2 regions of the Ralstonia sp. OTU4908 genome follow, and region 1 is predicted to be linked to the other one. Evidence: predicted binding sites of a transcription regulator. Region 1 holds the regulator's gene; the other holds the start of a gene.
The links. The regulator FliA, encoded in region 1, starts transcription of late flagellar genes. The targets are predictions, from matches to a motif close to CTAAAGTTTNNNNNNNNNNNGCCGNTA.
Positions count from the first base shown of each region.

Region 2: AAHM38_RS01725 (flagellin N-terminal helical domain-containing protein) is a predicted target of FliA. The motif match lies at 4,747-4,773, and genes of this name have one in related genera.

Region 1 covers NZ_JASATD010000003.1:183,644-190,952, forward strand. The annotation lists gene AAHM38_RS04375 (XylR family transcriptional regulator) at 1-960, shown strand, start outside; gene AAHM38_RS04380 (aldose epimerase family protein) at 957-2,039, shown strand; gene AAHM38_RS04385 (nucleobase:cation symporter-2 family protein) at 2,067-3,494, opposite strand; gene AAHM38_RS04390 (RNA polymerase sigma factor FliA) at 3,873-4,634, opposite strand; gene AAHM38_RS04395 (MinD/ParA family ATP-binding protein) at 4,643-5,425, opposite strand; gene flhF (flagellar biosynthesis protein FlhF) at 5,439-7,309, opposite strand, start outside.
Region 2 covers NZ_JASATD010000001.1:372,754-380,062, forward strand. The annotation lists gene fliN (flagellar motor switch protein FliN) at 1-88, opposite strand, end outside; gene fliM (flagellar motor switch protein FliM) at 78-1,088, opposite strand; gene fliL (flagellar basal body-associated protein FliL) at 1,090-1,587, opposite strand; gene AAHM38_RS01715 (putative bifunctional diguanylate cyclase/phosphodiesterase) at 2,100-3,836, shown strand; gene AAHM38_RS01720 (LuxR C-terminal-related transcriptional regulator) at 3,842-4,477, opposite strand; gene AAHM38_RS01725 (flagellin N-terminal helical domain-containing protein) at 4,884-5,705, shown strand; gene fliD (flagellar filament capping protein FliD) at 5,904-7,309, shown strand, end outside.

The DNA.
Region 1 (7,309 bases):
GTGGTGGCCGTCGGCTCTTCGTATGAAGACCCGGCGCACTACCCGGCAAAGGAGCCGTATGTCGCCACGGACAACGGCAAGCTGGTCGCGCTGGCCTACCGGCACCTGATCGAAGCCGGCCTGCAGCACTTTGCGCTGTACAGCCTGCCCCAGGCGTCGGAAAACCGCTGGGCACAGCAACGCGAACTGGCCTTTACGCGCTTGCGCCGGCAGGACAATCCCGCCGCGCCCGTTGAGCGGGAGATTTACCGGGGCCTATCGACCAGCGCACCGACCTGGCATCAGGCGATCAGCCAGTTGATCGAATGGCTGCGCGGCTTGCCCAAGCCCATCGGCATCATCGCCGTGACGGATGCGCGGGCGCGGCATCTGCTGCAAGCCTGCATGACGGCAGGGTTCGCCGTGCCGGAAGAGATCGCCATCATCGGCATCGACAACGATCCGCTCACGCGCACGCTGAGCCGCATTCCGCTGTCGTCGGTCATTCAGGGCACCGTGGAGATGGGGCGCACCGCCGCACATCTGCTGCACCAGATGCTAGGCGGCGCGCGCCTGGCAGGCCGGCAGATTCTCGTGCCACCCGTGGGCATCAATGTGCTGGCGTCGTCCCGCCATCAGCCGCTTGCCAGCCCGTATGTCATGCGGGCGCGGCACTTCATTCGGCAATACGCCTGCCAAGGGATCAAGACCGAGCAGGTCGCGGACTACGTCGGTATCTCGCGGTCATCGCTCGAAGAACACTTTCGTCGTGAATTGAATTGCACCGTGCACCAGGAAATCCTTCGCCATAAGCTCGACGCAGCCAAGCACATGCTGGCCAGCCGTGATGTCGCCACCGCCGAGGTGGCGGTGCGCTGCGGCTTTACCTCCCCGCAATACATGCATGCCGTATTCCGCCGCGAGCTGGATTGCACGCCGCGCGAATACCAGGAACGCGCCACCATGGAGAGCCAATCATGAGCATCGCGCCCGCGCTGTCCGCACATGCGCCGCTCGACGGCGCCATCTCGTCAGCAACATGGGGGCACTTGCCGGACGGCGAGCCGGTTCGGCTGTTCACGCTGCGCAATGCCTTGGGCATGCGCGTTTCGATCAGCGACCTCGGGGCGACGCTCGTCTCCTGGCAGGCGCCGGACCGCGGCGGGCGTCTGGGCGAAATTCTTCTGAACCATGCGACGCCTGCCGCCTACCTTCAATCTGGGGGCTATCTTGGCGGCTTGATCGGTCGCTGGGCCAACCGGATTGCCGGCGCGCGCTTTACGCTCGACGGCATCGACTACGCGCTCGACCGCAACGAGGGCGGCAACCTGCTGCACGGAGGGGCGAGCGGGTTTCATCGGGCACGATGGGACGCCGACGATCAGGACGGCGCTTTGGTCCTGCGGCTCACGTCTGCGGAAGGCGATGCGGGATTCCCGGGCAATGTCGCCGTGCAGGTTCGCTATGCGCTAGACGACGATGGCACGTTGTCGATCGACTACGAAGCGCGGACCGATGCGCCCACGCCGATCAACCTGACCAGCCACGGGTATTTCAACCTGAGCGGCAAACCCGGCACCGACATCAGGGGCCACATCCTGTCGATCGATGCCGATGCCTATCTGGAAGTCGATGCCAAGCTGATCCCGACACGGGCAGTGAGTGTCGCCGGCACGGCATTCGATTTTCGGCAGGCGGCGCCCATCGGGGCACGGCTGGACTGGCCTAACGCACAGTTGGCGCAGACCGGGGGATTCGACCACTGCTTCGTGCTGCGCAATTCGGCCTCGGACGGTCGTCCGCATGTGCGTCCGGTCGCGCGTCTGTATGAACCCGGCAGCGGCCGCGAGCTGACGGTGCTCACAGACCAACGCGGGCTTCAGTTCTACTCGGGCCACATGCTGGCAGGCACGCACGCGCAACGCAGCGGCTTGTGTCTGGAAGCGAGCGCGTTTCCGAACCAGGTCAACATGCCCGATGCGGAAGCGGTCATGCTGCGCCCGGGCCAGGTCTACCGGCAGCACACCGCATACCGCGTCTCGGTTGCCGGAGAAACCTGAACCGCGTTGAAGCGCGGCGTTGGATGTTCAATGCGCGGCTGCGGCCGCGCCGTGCATGACTTCGTGCGAGCCGCGGATGCCGTTGAACCAGGCGTTCAGCACCACGGCCACCAGCGTGCCCATCACGATGCCGCTGTGGGTGATGGGGCGCATCCAGTCCGGGAAGTGATGGAAGAAGGCCGGCGCCAGCGTCGGCATCATGCCGAAGCCGACCGACACCGCGATGATCAGCAGGTTGTGGCGCTGCTGCTGGAAATCCACCATGCCCAGCATGCGGATACCGGCTGCGGCCACCATGCCGAACATCACGATGCCCGCCCCGCCCAGCACGTATTGCGGCACCGATGCCACCACATACGAGAGCTTCGGAAACAGCCCCAGCACGATCAGCAGCACCCCGCCGGCCGCCGCCACATAGCGCGAGCGCACGCCCGTGATCGACACCAGCCCGATGTTCTGCGAGAACGACGTATGCGGGAACGTGTTGAACACCCCCGCCACCACCGTCGCCAGACCATCGGCACGCAGGCCGTTGGTCAGTTCATTGCGCGAGATCGGCTTGCCCACCACGTGCGCCAGCGCGAGGAACATGCCGGTCGACTCCACCAGCGTGATCACGATCACGATGCACATCGAGATGATGGCCGACAGCTCGAACTTCGGCATGCCGAAGTAGAACGGCGTCACCAGCGTCACCAGGGGTGCGGCGCTCGCGTCGGCGAGCGACACCTTGCCGAACGCCGCCGCCACCAGCGTGCCCGTCACGATACCCAGCAGCACGGCGATATTGCACAGCAGTGCGTTACCGAACTTGGTCAGCAGCAGGATCGTCACCAGCACGAGCGCCGCAATGGCGAGGCCGAACGGATCGCCAAACGCCGGGTTCGGCACCATGTGGCGCACGCCGTCCACCACCTGCGGAATCATCTGCTGGCCGCCCGCAGCCCAGTTGATCCCCACGCTCAGCAGCGAAAAACCGATCAGCATGATGACCGTGCCCGTCACCACGCGCGGGAAGAGGCCGAGCAGCCGCCCCATCAGCGGTGCAACGGCAATGCCGAACACGCCGGAAACGATCGACGCCCCGAAGATGCCGGGCAGCCCCATGCCGGGCTCCACACCGATGGCGATCATCGGGGCAACCGCGGCAAACGTGACGCCCATCATGACCGGCAGGCGGATCCCGAACATCAGGAAACCGAGCGATTGGATCAGCGTGCCGATCCCAGCCGCAAACAGGTCGCAATTGACGAGATAGGAGAGATCGCTCTTTGACAGGCCGAGCGCATTGCCGACAATCAGCGGCACGGCGATCGCCCCGGCGTACATCACCAGCAGGTGTTGCAGCCCCAGCGCGAACAGGCGCGGCAGCGGCAGAAATTCGTTGACGGGATCGGCAGCGGCGCCGGTGATTGTCGACGAAGAGGGCGAGGGTTGGCCGGGGGATTGGCGCATTGTCTGTCTCCTGGGGCCGCCCCCGTGTCAATGCCGGGAGCGTGCTTTAGGCGGATGGCGCGGGTTCCATTCGCCAGCATTCATGCGGCGTGATGCCGCGTATTTGCCGGAATCTTGGAGGGGCGCCATTTTTCTGTCAACAATTACATACGTTTTTTGTGTACATATTTTGCGTTCTGAAACGCATGTGCGCCGTGATCTACCTGTTTCACGCCTCCAAGCGCGCCTCGTAACCGAGGCCCCAAAGAAAAAGCGCGGCCGCGACATGAGTCGCTGACCGCGCAGTAGAAATACCTGGCAGGTAAAGCTGGGACCAAGAGCCGCCATCCAACCCAGTGAAGCAGAGGGTTTTGTTAGCAGCTCTCAGCCGACCTCATATCAGGTCGGCGTCGGCAGCCATGCGCGATCGCGCAGGCGCGAACGGATGCGGGCAATCGCCTGGCTGTGGATCTGGCACACGCGCGATTCCGACACGCCCATCACGGCGCCGATTTCACGCAGGTTCAGATCCTGCTCGTAGTAGAGGCTCATCATGAGCTTTTCGCGCTCGGGCAGTCCCTCGATGGCAGCGACCACCGATTCGCGCAGGTCGTGGTTCAGCAGCTGGTCCAGCGGCGTGGCGTCGTTCTCGGGTGCGCGGTTCTCGATGAAGGCGTCGGCGTCTTCACGGTCGAAATCTTCGTAATACAGCAACTGGCTGCCTTGCAGGTCGACCAGTTGCTTCTGGTATTCGGCCAGCGACATGCCCAGCGCTACGGCAATCTCGGTTTCGGTGGGCGCGCGGCCCTTCTGCTGCTGCAGCTTCTGGATTGCCTGCTCGATCGTGCGCGCGTTGCGGCGCAGGCCGCGCGGCAGCCAATCCGAGCCGCGCAGTTCGTCCAGGATCGCGCCGCGGATACGCTGGGCCGCGTAGAACTCGAACTGCACACCCTGCGTTTCCTCATAGCGCGACAGCGCATCGAGCAAACCCATCATGCCGGCCTGGATCAGGTCGTCCAGCTCAACGCTGGCCGGCAGCTTGACCATCATCTGGTTGGCAATGCGACGCACGAGCGGTGCGTACGTGGCCATCTCGTCGGACTTGGTCTTGCGACCGGTTGCGGTGTACATATCCATGCCTGCCTTTGACGCTTCGTTCATGCTGCGCCTCAATAAACCAATTCGGCCGCGCGTGCGGTGGCGCCGGGTGTCGCTGTCGATGCCGACATTGACGTTGCTTGCGCCGATTCATCTGCCGGCTCCTGAGCCGGTGCCCGCGCCGACATGACCACCCGTGACGGCGCACTGCCATCACCGGCTTGGGCCTCGGCGCTGGCCCAGCTCAACATTTCTTCGGCAAGCTGGCGGAAGGCCATGGCCGAAGGCGATGCGGGAAACGCACTCGCCACGGGCTTGCCGAGCGAGAGCGCGAGTTCTACGTGCCGGTCCTCGGGGAGGTAGCCGGCGAAATCGATCCGGGTGTTCAGGTACTGGCCCACGGTGTTGGCCAGGTTGCCGAACACGCGCACGGCGGAATCCACCGAATGCGCGCCGCATACGACGGTGCGGATGCCTGCGCCGCCTTGCAGCACGGCGGTTTTCTTGAGCAGCGTGTACGCGCTCTTGATGCCTTCCGGGCCATCCGAGAAGGTCAGCAGCACGTCGTCGCACGCTTCGGCCACGGTGCCGAGCGCCCGCGTGCCGAAATGCGCGGCCACCAGCGTCACATCCGCCGTCTCGTCGTGCTGCTCGAGCACACCGGCCATGGCCAGCACGGTCTGCGCGCTCACCACAGCGGTATCGCGGCCCATGCCGGACAGCGCGATGCGCAGGTTGTCGACAAAGTCATCGACCTGCTCTTCCGCGCCGATCACGAGCACGCGGCGGGCAGCGGCATGACCCAGCATGCGCCGCAGCCCTGCGGCTTGATCCTTGGCGAATGGCGTCGTCATGGTCGCCCCCTTGTCAGGCGAAATCGAAAGCGGCCAGGCCGGGTTCGCGGTTGCCTGCGTTGCGTGACACCGCACCCTGGGCCACGAGCAGTGATTCGTCCGAATCCAGCGTGAACGACGACTGCTCCGCACCGGCCCGGAACGAGCGGTGGATCAGCAGCTTCTTGTTCGGCACCGCAATGTCTTCCGGCACTCGCTGGCCGTACGAGACGTAGTGCAGCGGCAGGCGGCGGCGGATCATCACGTCCATCGCGTGGCCCACGGAGGCAGCCTCGTCGATCTTGGTGAGGATGCAGCCGGCCAGGTTGGCGTCGCGGTAGGCACCCACGACTTCATCGAGCGTCTTGCCGTTGCTGGCAGCGTTGAGCAGCAGCAGGCGCTTGATCGACGGGCCCACGGCATGCAGCATCGCCATCTGTTCGGACACGGCGCGGTCGCGCTGGCTCATGCCGATGGTGTCGATCAGCACCACGTGCTTCTCGCGCAGGTCGTTCAGCGCCAGGCTCAGGTCCTGCGCGTCTTTCACGGCATGCACCGAGACGCCCAGAATCTTGCCGTAGATGCGCAGCTGTTCGTGGCCGCCGATCCGGTAGCTGTCGGTTGAGAGCAGTGCCACACGCGATGCGCCATGGCGCAGCACGAAGCGTGCGGCCAGCTTGGCGGTCGTGGTGGTCTTGCCCACGCCGGTCGGGCCCATCAGGGCAAACACGCCGCCCTGGTCGAGCAGGCTGTTCTCGTCCGACACGGTGCTCAGGTTCTTTTCAATCGCACGCTGCACAAAATCCAGCGCGCCTTCGTACGTGTCGTGCTGCGGCATGTTCTCCAGCACGTAGCGCGTGAGCTGTGCCGAGAACCCTGCGTTGAGCATGGTCTGGAACAGGCGCGTACGCACCGGGTCGCCCAGCTTCACGCCCAGCGAGGCCAGGCTCGACATGGCGTCGTTCAGCGTGCTCTTGAGCGTTTCGATCTCGCCGACCATGCGGCGGGTCATCACGTCGGTCTCGGCACGGATGCTTTCCTTCACGTCGGCCTGGAAGGCCGAACGCTGCAGGCTCACGTCATCACGCGGGGCTTCGGGCTTGGCCATCGTGTCCTCCACGCGGACGAAAATGTCGGACGACGTGCCTGCATCGGCTTGCGCATCGATGCGGGCCTTCACAGGCGCTTCGGCCTTCTGCTGTTCTGCACGGAGGTTGCGGGCCTGGGCTTCCACGCGCTCGGCAAAGCTGCGCAGCGTGACCGGGCGCTCGTCCTGTTCGCGACGGGCGGCAAAGCGGGCGGTCGATTCCATCGCCGGCTCGTCGTCTTCCACCGCGGTGCGGCGGGCGATGAACTGGGCGGTGCTGGCCAGGGCCTGCGCCGCGGACTGGGCAACCTCGGCATTGGCGCGGTCGAGCGACAGGCCAGCCAGCATGCGGGTGGACGCTGCCAGCGCATCTTCTTCGCCAAACGCCACGTCGTCGTCCACGCGCGTTTGCAGCGTGCGGCCGGCCGGCTTGGCGGCCTGAGTGACCGGGGCAACCGACGCTGCCGGTGCGTCTTCCTGTGCAGGCGTGCGGCGCGAAGCAATAAAGCGGTTGCGCAGACGGGCCAGCGCGTTGGGTGCAGGGGTCTCGGTTTGCGGGGCTTCTTCAGCAGGTGCCTGAGCGGCCGCCACGGCTGCGGTTGCAGCGGCAATCGGTGCGGGCTCGGGAATCGGAGCCGGAGCCATCGGGCGGCGCTGTGCCGTCTTGGGTGCCGACGACTGCGTATCGACCAGCGCATCCACGTGCGAATCGGATGCCGCGATGATCTCGATGCCGCCGGGAATGGCGCGGTTCGACAGGATCAGAGCGCCATCGCCCAGTTGGTCGCGGACCTTGCGCAACACGTCACGCGACGTCA
Region 2 (7,309 bases), on a different contig from region 1:
CTTCCAGGGCCATGGCCTCTTCCATCGTCATCTCGACATCGACGTCGTCGGCGTTGGCTTCGGGGTTCATGGTCGGTTCAGTTGTCATCGTCAGACTCCGTGGCAGGCTCGCTGCCGCTCATATTCAGCATGCGGTTGACCCGCAGCGCGTATTGGCCGTTGAACGTGCCGTAGTTGCATTCCATGACGGGCACGCCGTCTACCTTGGCGGTCACGCAGTCATCCAGCTCCAGCGGAATGACGTCGCCCACCTTCATGTTCAGGATGTCCGACACCTGCACCTTGGCCGTGGCGAGGTCGGCAATCAGCTCGACCTCGGCGGTCTGCACCTGTTGCGACAGCAGTCGCAGCCAACGCTTGTCCACTTCCAGCGCTTCGCCCTGGATGGCGGAAGTGAGCCGGTCGCGGATCGGCTCGATCATTGTGTAGGGCATGCAGATGTGCACGTCGCCGCCGTTGCTGCCCAGCTCAATGCTGAAGCTGGTGGTGACCACCACTTCATTGGGCGTGGCCACGTTGGCGAACTCGGTGTGCATTTCCATGCGCAGGAATTCGAAATCGATCGGGTAGACCGGCTGCCACGCCTTGGCGTAGTGCTCGAAGACGAGGTGCAGCATGCGCTGGATGATGCGCTGCTCGACGTCGGTAAAGTCGCGGCCTTCCACGCGCATGTGGAAGCGGCCATCGCCACCGAACAGGTTGTCGACCACCAGGAAGATCAGATTGGGGTCGAACACGAACAGCGCCGTGCCGCGCAGCGGCTTGACGTGCACGAGGTTGAGCGAAGTCGGCACCACCAGGTTGCGGATGAACTCGCTGTACTTCTGCACCTTCACCGGCCCGACGGAGATCTCCGCGTTGCGCCGCATGAAGTTGAACAGCCCGATGCGCCAGTTGCGCGCGAACCGCTCGTTGATGATTTCGAGCGTGGGCATGCGCCCGCGGACGATGCGCTCCTGCGAGCCCAGGTTGTACGAGCGTATGCCCGAGGGGTCGGCGGCTTCGACGGGGTCGTCGTCCGCGTCATCGGACACGCCCTTCAGGAGCGCGTCGATTTCCTCCTGGGAAAGAAACTCTTCCTTGAGCATGTCACTGGATCACAAAGTTGGTGAACAAGACATCTGCAACCGGCGATTCCTTGCCGACAGCCTTGAAGACGTGTTCGCACAGTTCAACGATTTCCTTGGCCAGCTTGACCTTGCCATCTGCCGGATACAGCTCGGTGGGCGTCTTGCTGGCCAGCAGCATCAGGACCTTGCTGCGCAGTTCGGGCGTGTAGGTCTTGATCTGCTCCTCGGCATGTTTGTCGAAGCTCTTGAACGTGATGCCGATCTGCAGGTAACGGTCGTTGCCCTCTTCGGGCTGCAGATTGACGGTCAAGGTTTCCATCGGCACGAACACCGGCTCTTTGGGCTTGGACGGAGCGGCGGGGCCGGACGCGGCGTGATTGCCGCCTCCGAGGAAGAACCAGGCGGCGCCGCCGCCCATGCCGACGAGCAGGAGCACGATCAGGATGATCAGCAGCAGCTTGGTGGAGCCGCCCTTTGCGGGGGCGGGGGCGGTAGTGGCAGCAGCAGCTTCAGCCATGGGGATCACTCGGGGACGAAGGGGGGGTGGGCTTTCCCGGCTCACGTCGTGCAAGTCACCGTAAAACAACGCAACGCACAGAGTCGGGTTCTCGGATGGCATTCTTCCCCACCTCTGTCCAGCTCATTCCAGCAAGAAACGCGGTCAATCCCGCTTATCTCGGGCGTTTGCGGTGGACGGGGTAGCCCGTCGGTCGTGTCATAAGTAAATTATGAGTCACTTTTTAGGGCGATGAGGCTTCCCCTAGTGCACTCCCATCCCTGCTGGCGCGCGGTCACGCCAAAAAGTGACGTTGGCCCGAAAGATTTACCCGCGCTTGCCGTTGTAATGAGGGAAGGCGCCGGCACGTTCCGGCCCTGCATTTCTGCGTTGCCTTGTCGGAAGCCGCCTTGAATTCCTTGCCCTTTCCCTCCCGTGTTGACTTTGCGCTCGTCGATGCCGATGGCTTGTCGGCCGACTGTCCTGCACGCGGCGCACTGCCGAGCTTCTGCCCGAAGCTGGACCTGCTGTCGATGGTCAATGCGCTGACGGAGGGCATCCTCGTGTGCGGGGCGGATCGCCGCGTCACCTATGCCAACCCGAGCGCCGCACGGCTGCTGGGTTTGCCGGTGGATGCCCTAGTGGGGCGCCTGCTGCCCACGGTGGTCACCTCTGCCGTGGACGAATTCGACGCCTCCATCCACGAGGCGGACTGGCCCGATCAGGACGTGATCGCCGAGGGCCAGCCGCAGTTGAACCAGATTTTCGGAATGCACTGTGTGGATGGCCGCACGGTGTGGGTTTCGAGCAACTGGACGCCACTGTTTGCCGATGGCAGCCATTCGATGACGGCCTCGGCGCGCGCCTCGGAAGCCGGCGCCACGCCCTATTCGGTGCTGGTGTCGCTGGTCGACATCACGCAGATCCGCGAAGCGCAGCAGCGCATCCGGCATCTGGCCACGCACGATACGCTCACGGGCCTGCTGAACCGCTCCGCGCTGGAAGACCGGCTGGAGCACGCGCTGGCGCTTGCGCGCCGCAACCAGTCGCGCGTCTCGGTCATGTTTCTCGACCTGGATCGTTTCAAGAACGTCAACGACACGCTGGGCCACCAGTTTGGCGACATGCTGCTGCGTGAAGTGGCAGCCCGCCTGCAGGCCTGCGCGCGTGAAGCCGACACCGTTGCGCGCCTGGGCGGCGATGAATTTGTCGTCATGCTCGAAGCGCTCGATGGCCTGGGCACGCGGCGCGTGGCCGAGCGCATCCTCTCGGCCATCAGCGCGCCGTTCCATATCGAAGGGCAGGAGCTGTATCTGGGCGTGTCGATCGGCATTGCCGTGGCACCGCACGACGGCGACGATCCGAACACGCTGCTGCGCAAGGCCGACGCCGCCATGTACCTGGCCAAAGAGCGCGGGCGCAACAACTTCCAGACCTTCACCAGCGACCTTGACGACCGCGTCTCGCGCCGCTTCCGCATTGAATCGGGCCTGCGCCGCGCGAGCGACCGCAACGAGTTCTATGCCGACTACCAGCCGCGCGTGGATGTGCGCAGCGGCCGTATCGTCAGCGTGGAAGCGCTCATCCGCTGGAACTCCGCCGATTTCGGCCACATGATGCCCGGCCAGTTCATTCAGGACGCCGAAGAAACCGGCCTGATCGTCGAGATCGACCGCTGGATCCTGCGCGCCGCCTGCGACCAGCTTGCACGCTGGCGCCGCATCGGGCTGCCGGACTTGCGCATGTCGATCAACCTGTCGGGGCAGGCATTCAGTTCGGGGCAGCTGAGCGGGATGGTGCGCGGCGCGCTATTGACCAGCGGCTTGCCCGGCAACGCGGTGGAACTGGAGATGACCGAAGGCATTCTGATTCGCGACGATCCGTCATTGCATGCGCTGCTGACCGAGCTGCGCGCGATGGGCGTATCGCTGGCGCTGGACGATTTCGGTACCGGATATTCATCGCTGTCGTATCTGCACCGCTTCCCGATCGATACGCTGAAGATCGACCGGTCGTTCGTGCAAGACCTGCCGCACGTGGTCGAGCGCGCGGCCATCACGCGGGCCATCATCATGATGGCGCAAGCCATGGGAATGAAGACCGTGGCCGAAGGCGTGGAAACCCTCGGCCAGCTTGAATTTTTGCGCGAAGTCGGCTGCGACGAGTTTCAGGGCTATCTGCTGACGCGGCCGCTGGAGCCGGCAGCGGTGCAGGACCTCGTGCGCGAGAACGCCCGCCGTTACGGCGAGCGTGTCCCGCGGTTCTCATAGCGCGCTCAGATCTGCAAGCTGTTGCTGACCACGTACATGGTCAGCTCGGCGTTGTTGCGCAGCTTCATCTTCGAGAGCACGCGCCCCCGATACACGCTCACTGTCTTGACACTGATCTGCAGTGCCTCGGCAATCTCGCCCAGCGTGCGGCCGGAGCCGAGCATGCGCAGCGTCTGGAATTCGCGGTCAGAGAGGATGTCGTGCCGGGGCTTGTCCCAGTCGACATTCAGGTTGTCGGCCAGGACTTCCACAAGGTCCGAAGGCAGGTATTTCTTGCCTTTCGAGATGGCGTTCACGGCTGCCAGCAGTTGCGGCTGACTGGCGTCCATCGGCAGATAGCCGGCTGCGCCCGCCTTGAGCGCCCGTACGGCCAGCAGCGCTTCCGGGTGGCGGCCCAGCGCCAGCACGGCCAAACGCGCATGCTGCTGGCGCACGGTCTTGATGGTCTGGAATTCGTCTCCGGTGGCCGATTCCACCGAGAAGAGCATGACGTCCCACTCGCGCTGGGCGAGGAGGTCGTTATTGGCATCGCGCAGGTCCGGCACGGCCTCGATCTGGCGGGCCAGGCGCGAATCCTTGAGGATCTGGCGCAGGCCGACACGGGCGATATCGTGCGGTTCGACGATCAGGACATTGAGCATGGTGGGTGTTGCGGGTCAAACGCGGGCTCGCTTCGAGCTCTTATTTCCGCCGGCAGGCCTTGGGCCGTCCGGCGGGCTTGCAACTCCCCATCTGTGCCGTGTGTGGCGCTCTATATAGAGAGATGCAGGCGCCTATGAACTGGTCGAACGAGTATAGCCGAGGGCCTGCCGGCCAAGAAGCAGACGCACCGCCTCTTTTGGAGGGGTGTCGGAAGTCAGGTGGCCGCAAGCCCAAACCGCCGCCGACGCACAAATTTGTCAAGGCGACCCTAAACTTTCCTCAGCGGCCACCGATAACCTGAGTACAACGCAGACCTGATCCCCTTCAAGTTGCAGGTCACGTTGCCCGGCCTAGCCGGAATTAGCAAACACGGGCAACAAACCATCGGGAAACTTAGGAGCCGTCATGTCCCTCAGCCTCAATACCAACATCTCGTCCCTGCAAACGCAGCAAGCACTGTCTGCATCGAAGGATGCCCTGCAGACCTCGCTGGAACGTCTGTCGACCGGCCTGCGCGTGAACAGCGCCAAGGACGATGCCGCCGCTTATGCTGTGGCCTCCAGCTTGACCACCACGCTGAACTCGCAAACGCAAGGTATCCAGAACTCCAACCAGGCGATGTCGTATCTGCAAACGGCCGACTCGTACCTGGGCCAGGTTGAAAACAACCTGCAACGTATGCGCCAACTGGCTGTGGAAGCCAACAACGGCGGTCTGTCGACCACCGACCAGGCCAACCTGGACAAGGAATACCAGAAGCTGGCCACCGCCAACAAGAACATCGAGACCAACGCGAACTACAACGGCAACAAGCTGTTCGACGGTTCGGTCACGTCCACGACGTTCCAATACGGCCAGAATGCGGCGACCGATGTGACCTCGGTCTCCAACGCCAACCTGTCGACCTTCGGTACGCTGAGCGGCACGAGCGTGACCTCGACTGCCAACGCGACCGCCGCACAGGCGGCCATCGACACCGATCTGACCAACCTGAAGGCGGCTCGCGCCAACCTGGGTGCTCAGCAAAGTGGTCTGAACTCGACGATCAACACGCTGACGTCGAACAACACCGCGCTGTCGGCTGCCAAGTCGTCCTTGATCGATACGGACTATGCGTCGGAAACCTCGAACATGACCCGTCAGAACATCCTGCAGCAAGCGGGTACGGCGATGCTGGCGCAAGCCAACTCGGCACCGAACAGCATCCTGAGCCTGCTGAAGGGCTAATCAGGCAGTTGGATGCAGTCCAGCCGCTCCGGCGGTTAGGCTAAGGGCCGGCGCTCCTCGGGGCGTCGGCCTTTTTTCTTTGGTCGGATACCCCCCTTTTTCGTGGGTGGCGCCTGCATAACCTGCCCTAAAGAAGCGGCAGCCCGTGCCGTTGTGTAGAGAGACTTCCGCCGGCGCAGATGCTTATCGGACCCGATCATGGCGACTACCACTACCACCTCCTCGACCAGCAACTACGTTCCGCCGATCTCCATTCCCGGCATCGGGACGAGCATCGACGTCAATTCGCTGGTGACCAGCCTCATGAAGGTGGAAAGCCAGCCGCTGACGCAGCTGCAGACGCAGCAAAGCTCGTACCAGACGCAGCTTTCGGCGGTGGGCACGCTCAAGAGTGCGCTGTCGACCTTCCAGACTGCGCTGTCGAGCCTGACCAGTGCATCGAACTACAGCGCCATGAAGGCCAGCGGCTACGACACCTCGATGCTGAGTGCATCGGTGACGGGCTCGGCACCGGCAGGTTCCTACGCCGTCAATGTCACGCAGCTTGCGCAATCGCAGGTGCTGGCGGCGCAGGGGCAAGCTTCCACCACCACCGCCATCGGCAGCGGCGCATCGACCACGATTTCGTTCTCGTTCGGCGCGGTGTCGGGCGGCTCGCTTTCCGGCGGCAAGTACACCGGTTCGACGTTCACGCAGAACGGCAACCTCGCCGGCGGCTCGATCACGATCGATTCGTCCAACAACACGCTTGCCGGCATCCGTGATGCGATCAATTCGGCCAACCTGGGCGTCTCGGCCAGCATCGTCAACGACGGCAGCGGCAGCCCGTACCGTCTGGTGCTGACGTCCACCGCGGGCGGTTCCAGCTCGGAGATGAAGATTTCGGTGTCGGGCGACTCGACGCTGCAATCGCTGCTCTCGCAAGACCCGGCCGGCACGCAGAACATGACCGAGGTGACCACGGGCCAGAATGCCCTGGCCACCATCAACGGCATTGCCGTGCAAAGCCCGACCAACACGTTGTCGAACGTGGTGGATGGCACGTCGTTCACGCTGTCCAAGACAGGCAGTACCAACGTGACCGTGGCCAACGATCCGACCGCCACCACCACGGCCGTCACCAACTTCGTGAACGGCTACAACGCGCTGCGTACGCAACTGAACGGGCTCACCAACATCGACACCGCCAACAAGGCCAACAACGGCCCGCTCGCTGGCGACGTGAGTACCAAGACGCTCATCAACCAGATTACCGACGTGCTGGGCCAGGCGGTCGGCAACGGCAACTACCAGTCGCTCGGCAGCGTGGGCGTGACGATGAACTCCGACGGCACGCTGTCGGTGGACAACACCAAGCTGTCGGCTGCCATTGCAAAGTCGCCCAGCCAGGTTGCCGGTTTGTTTGCCGGTACCGGCACGGCCACCGACTCGCTTGTCAGTGTGCCGACGTTCTCGGATTCCACGCAGGCCGGCAGCTACGCCGTCAACGTCACGCAGTTGGCGACGCAGGGCACGCTCACAGGGTCGGCCGCCGCCAACACGACCATCACGGCGGGTGTCAACGACACGCTCGCGTTCAACATCAGCGGGGTGTCCGTCAACGT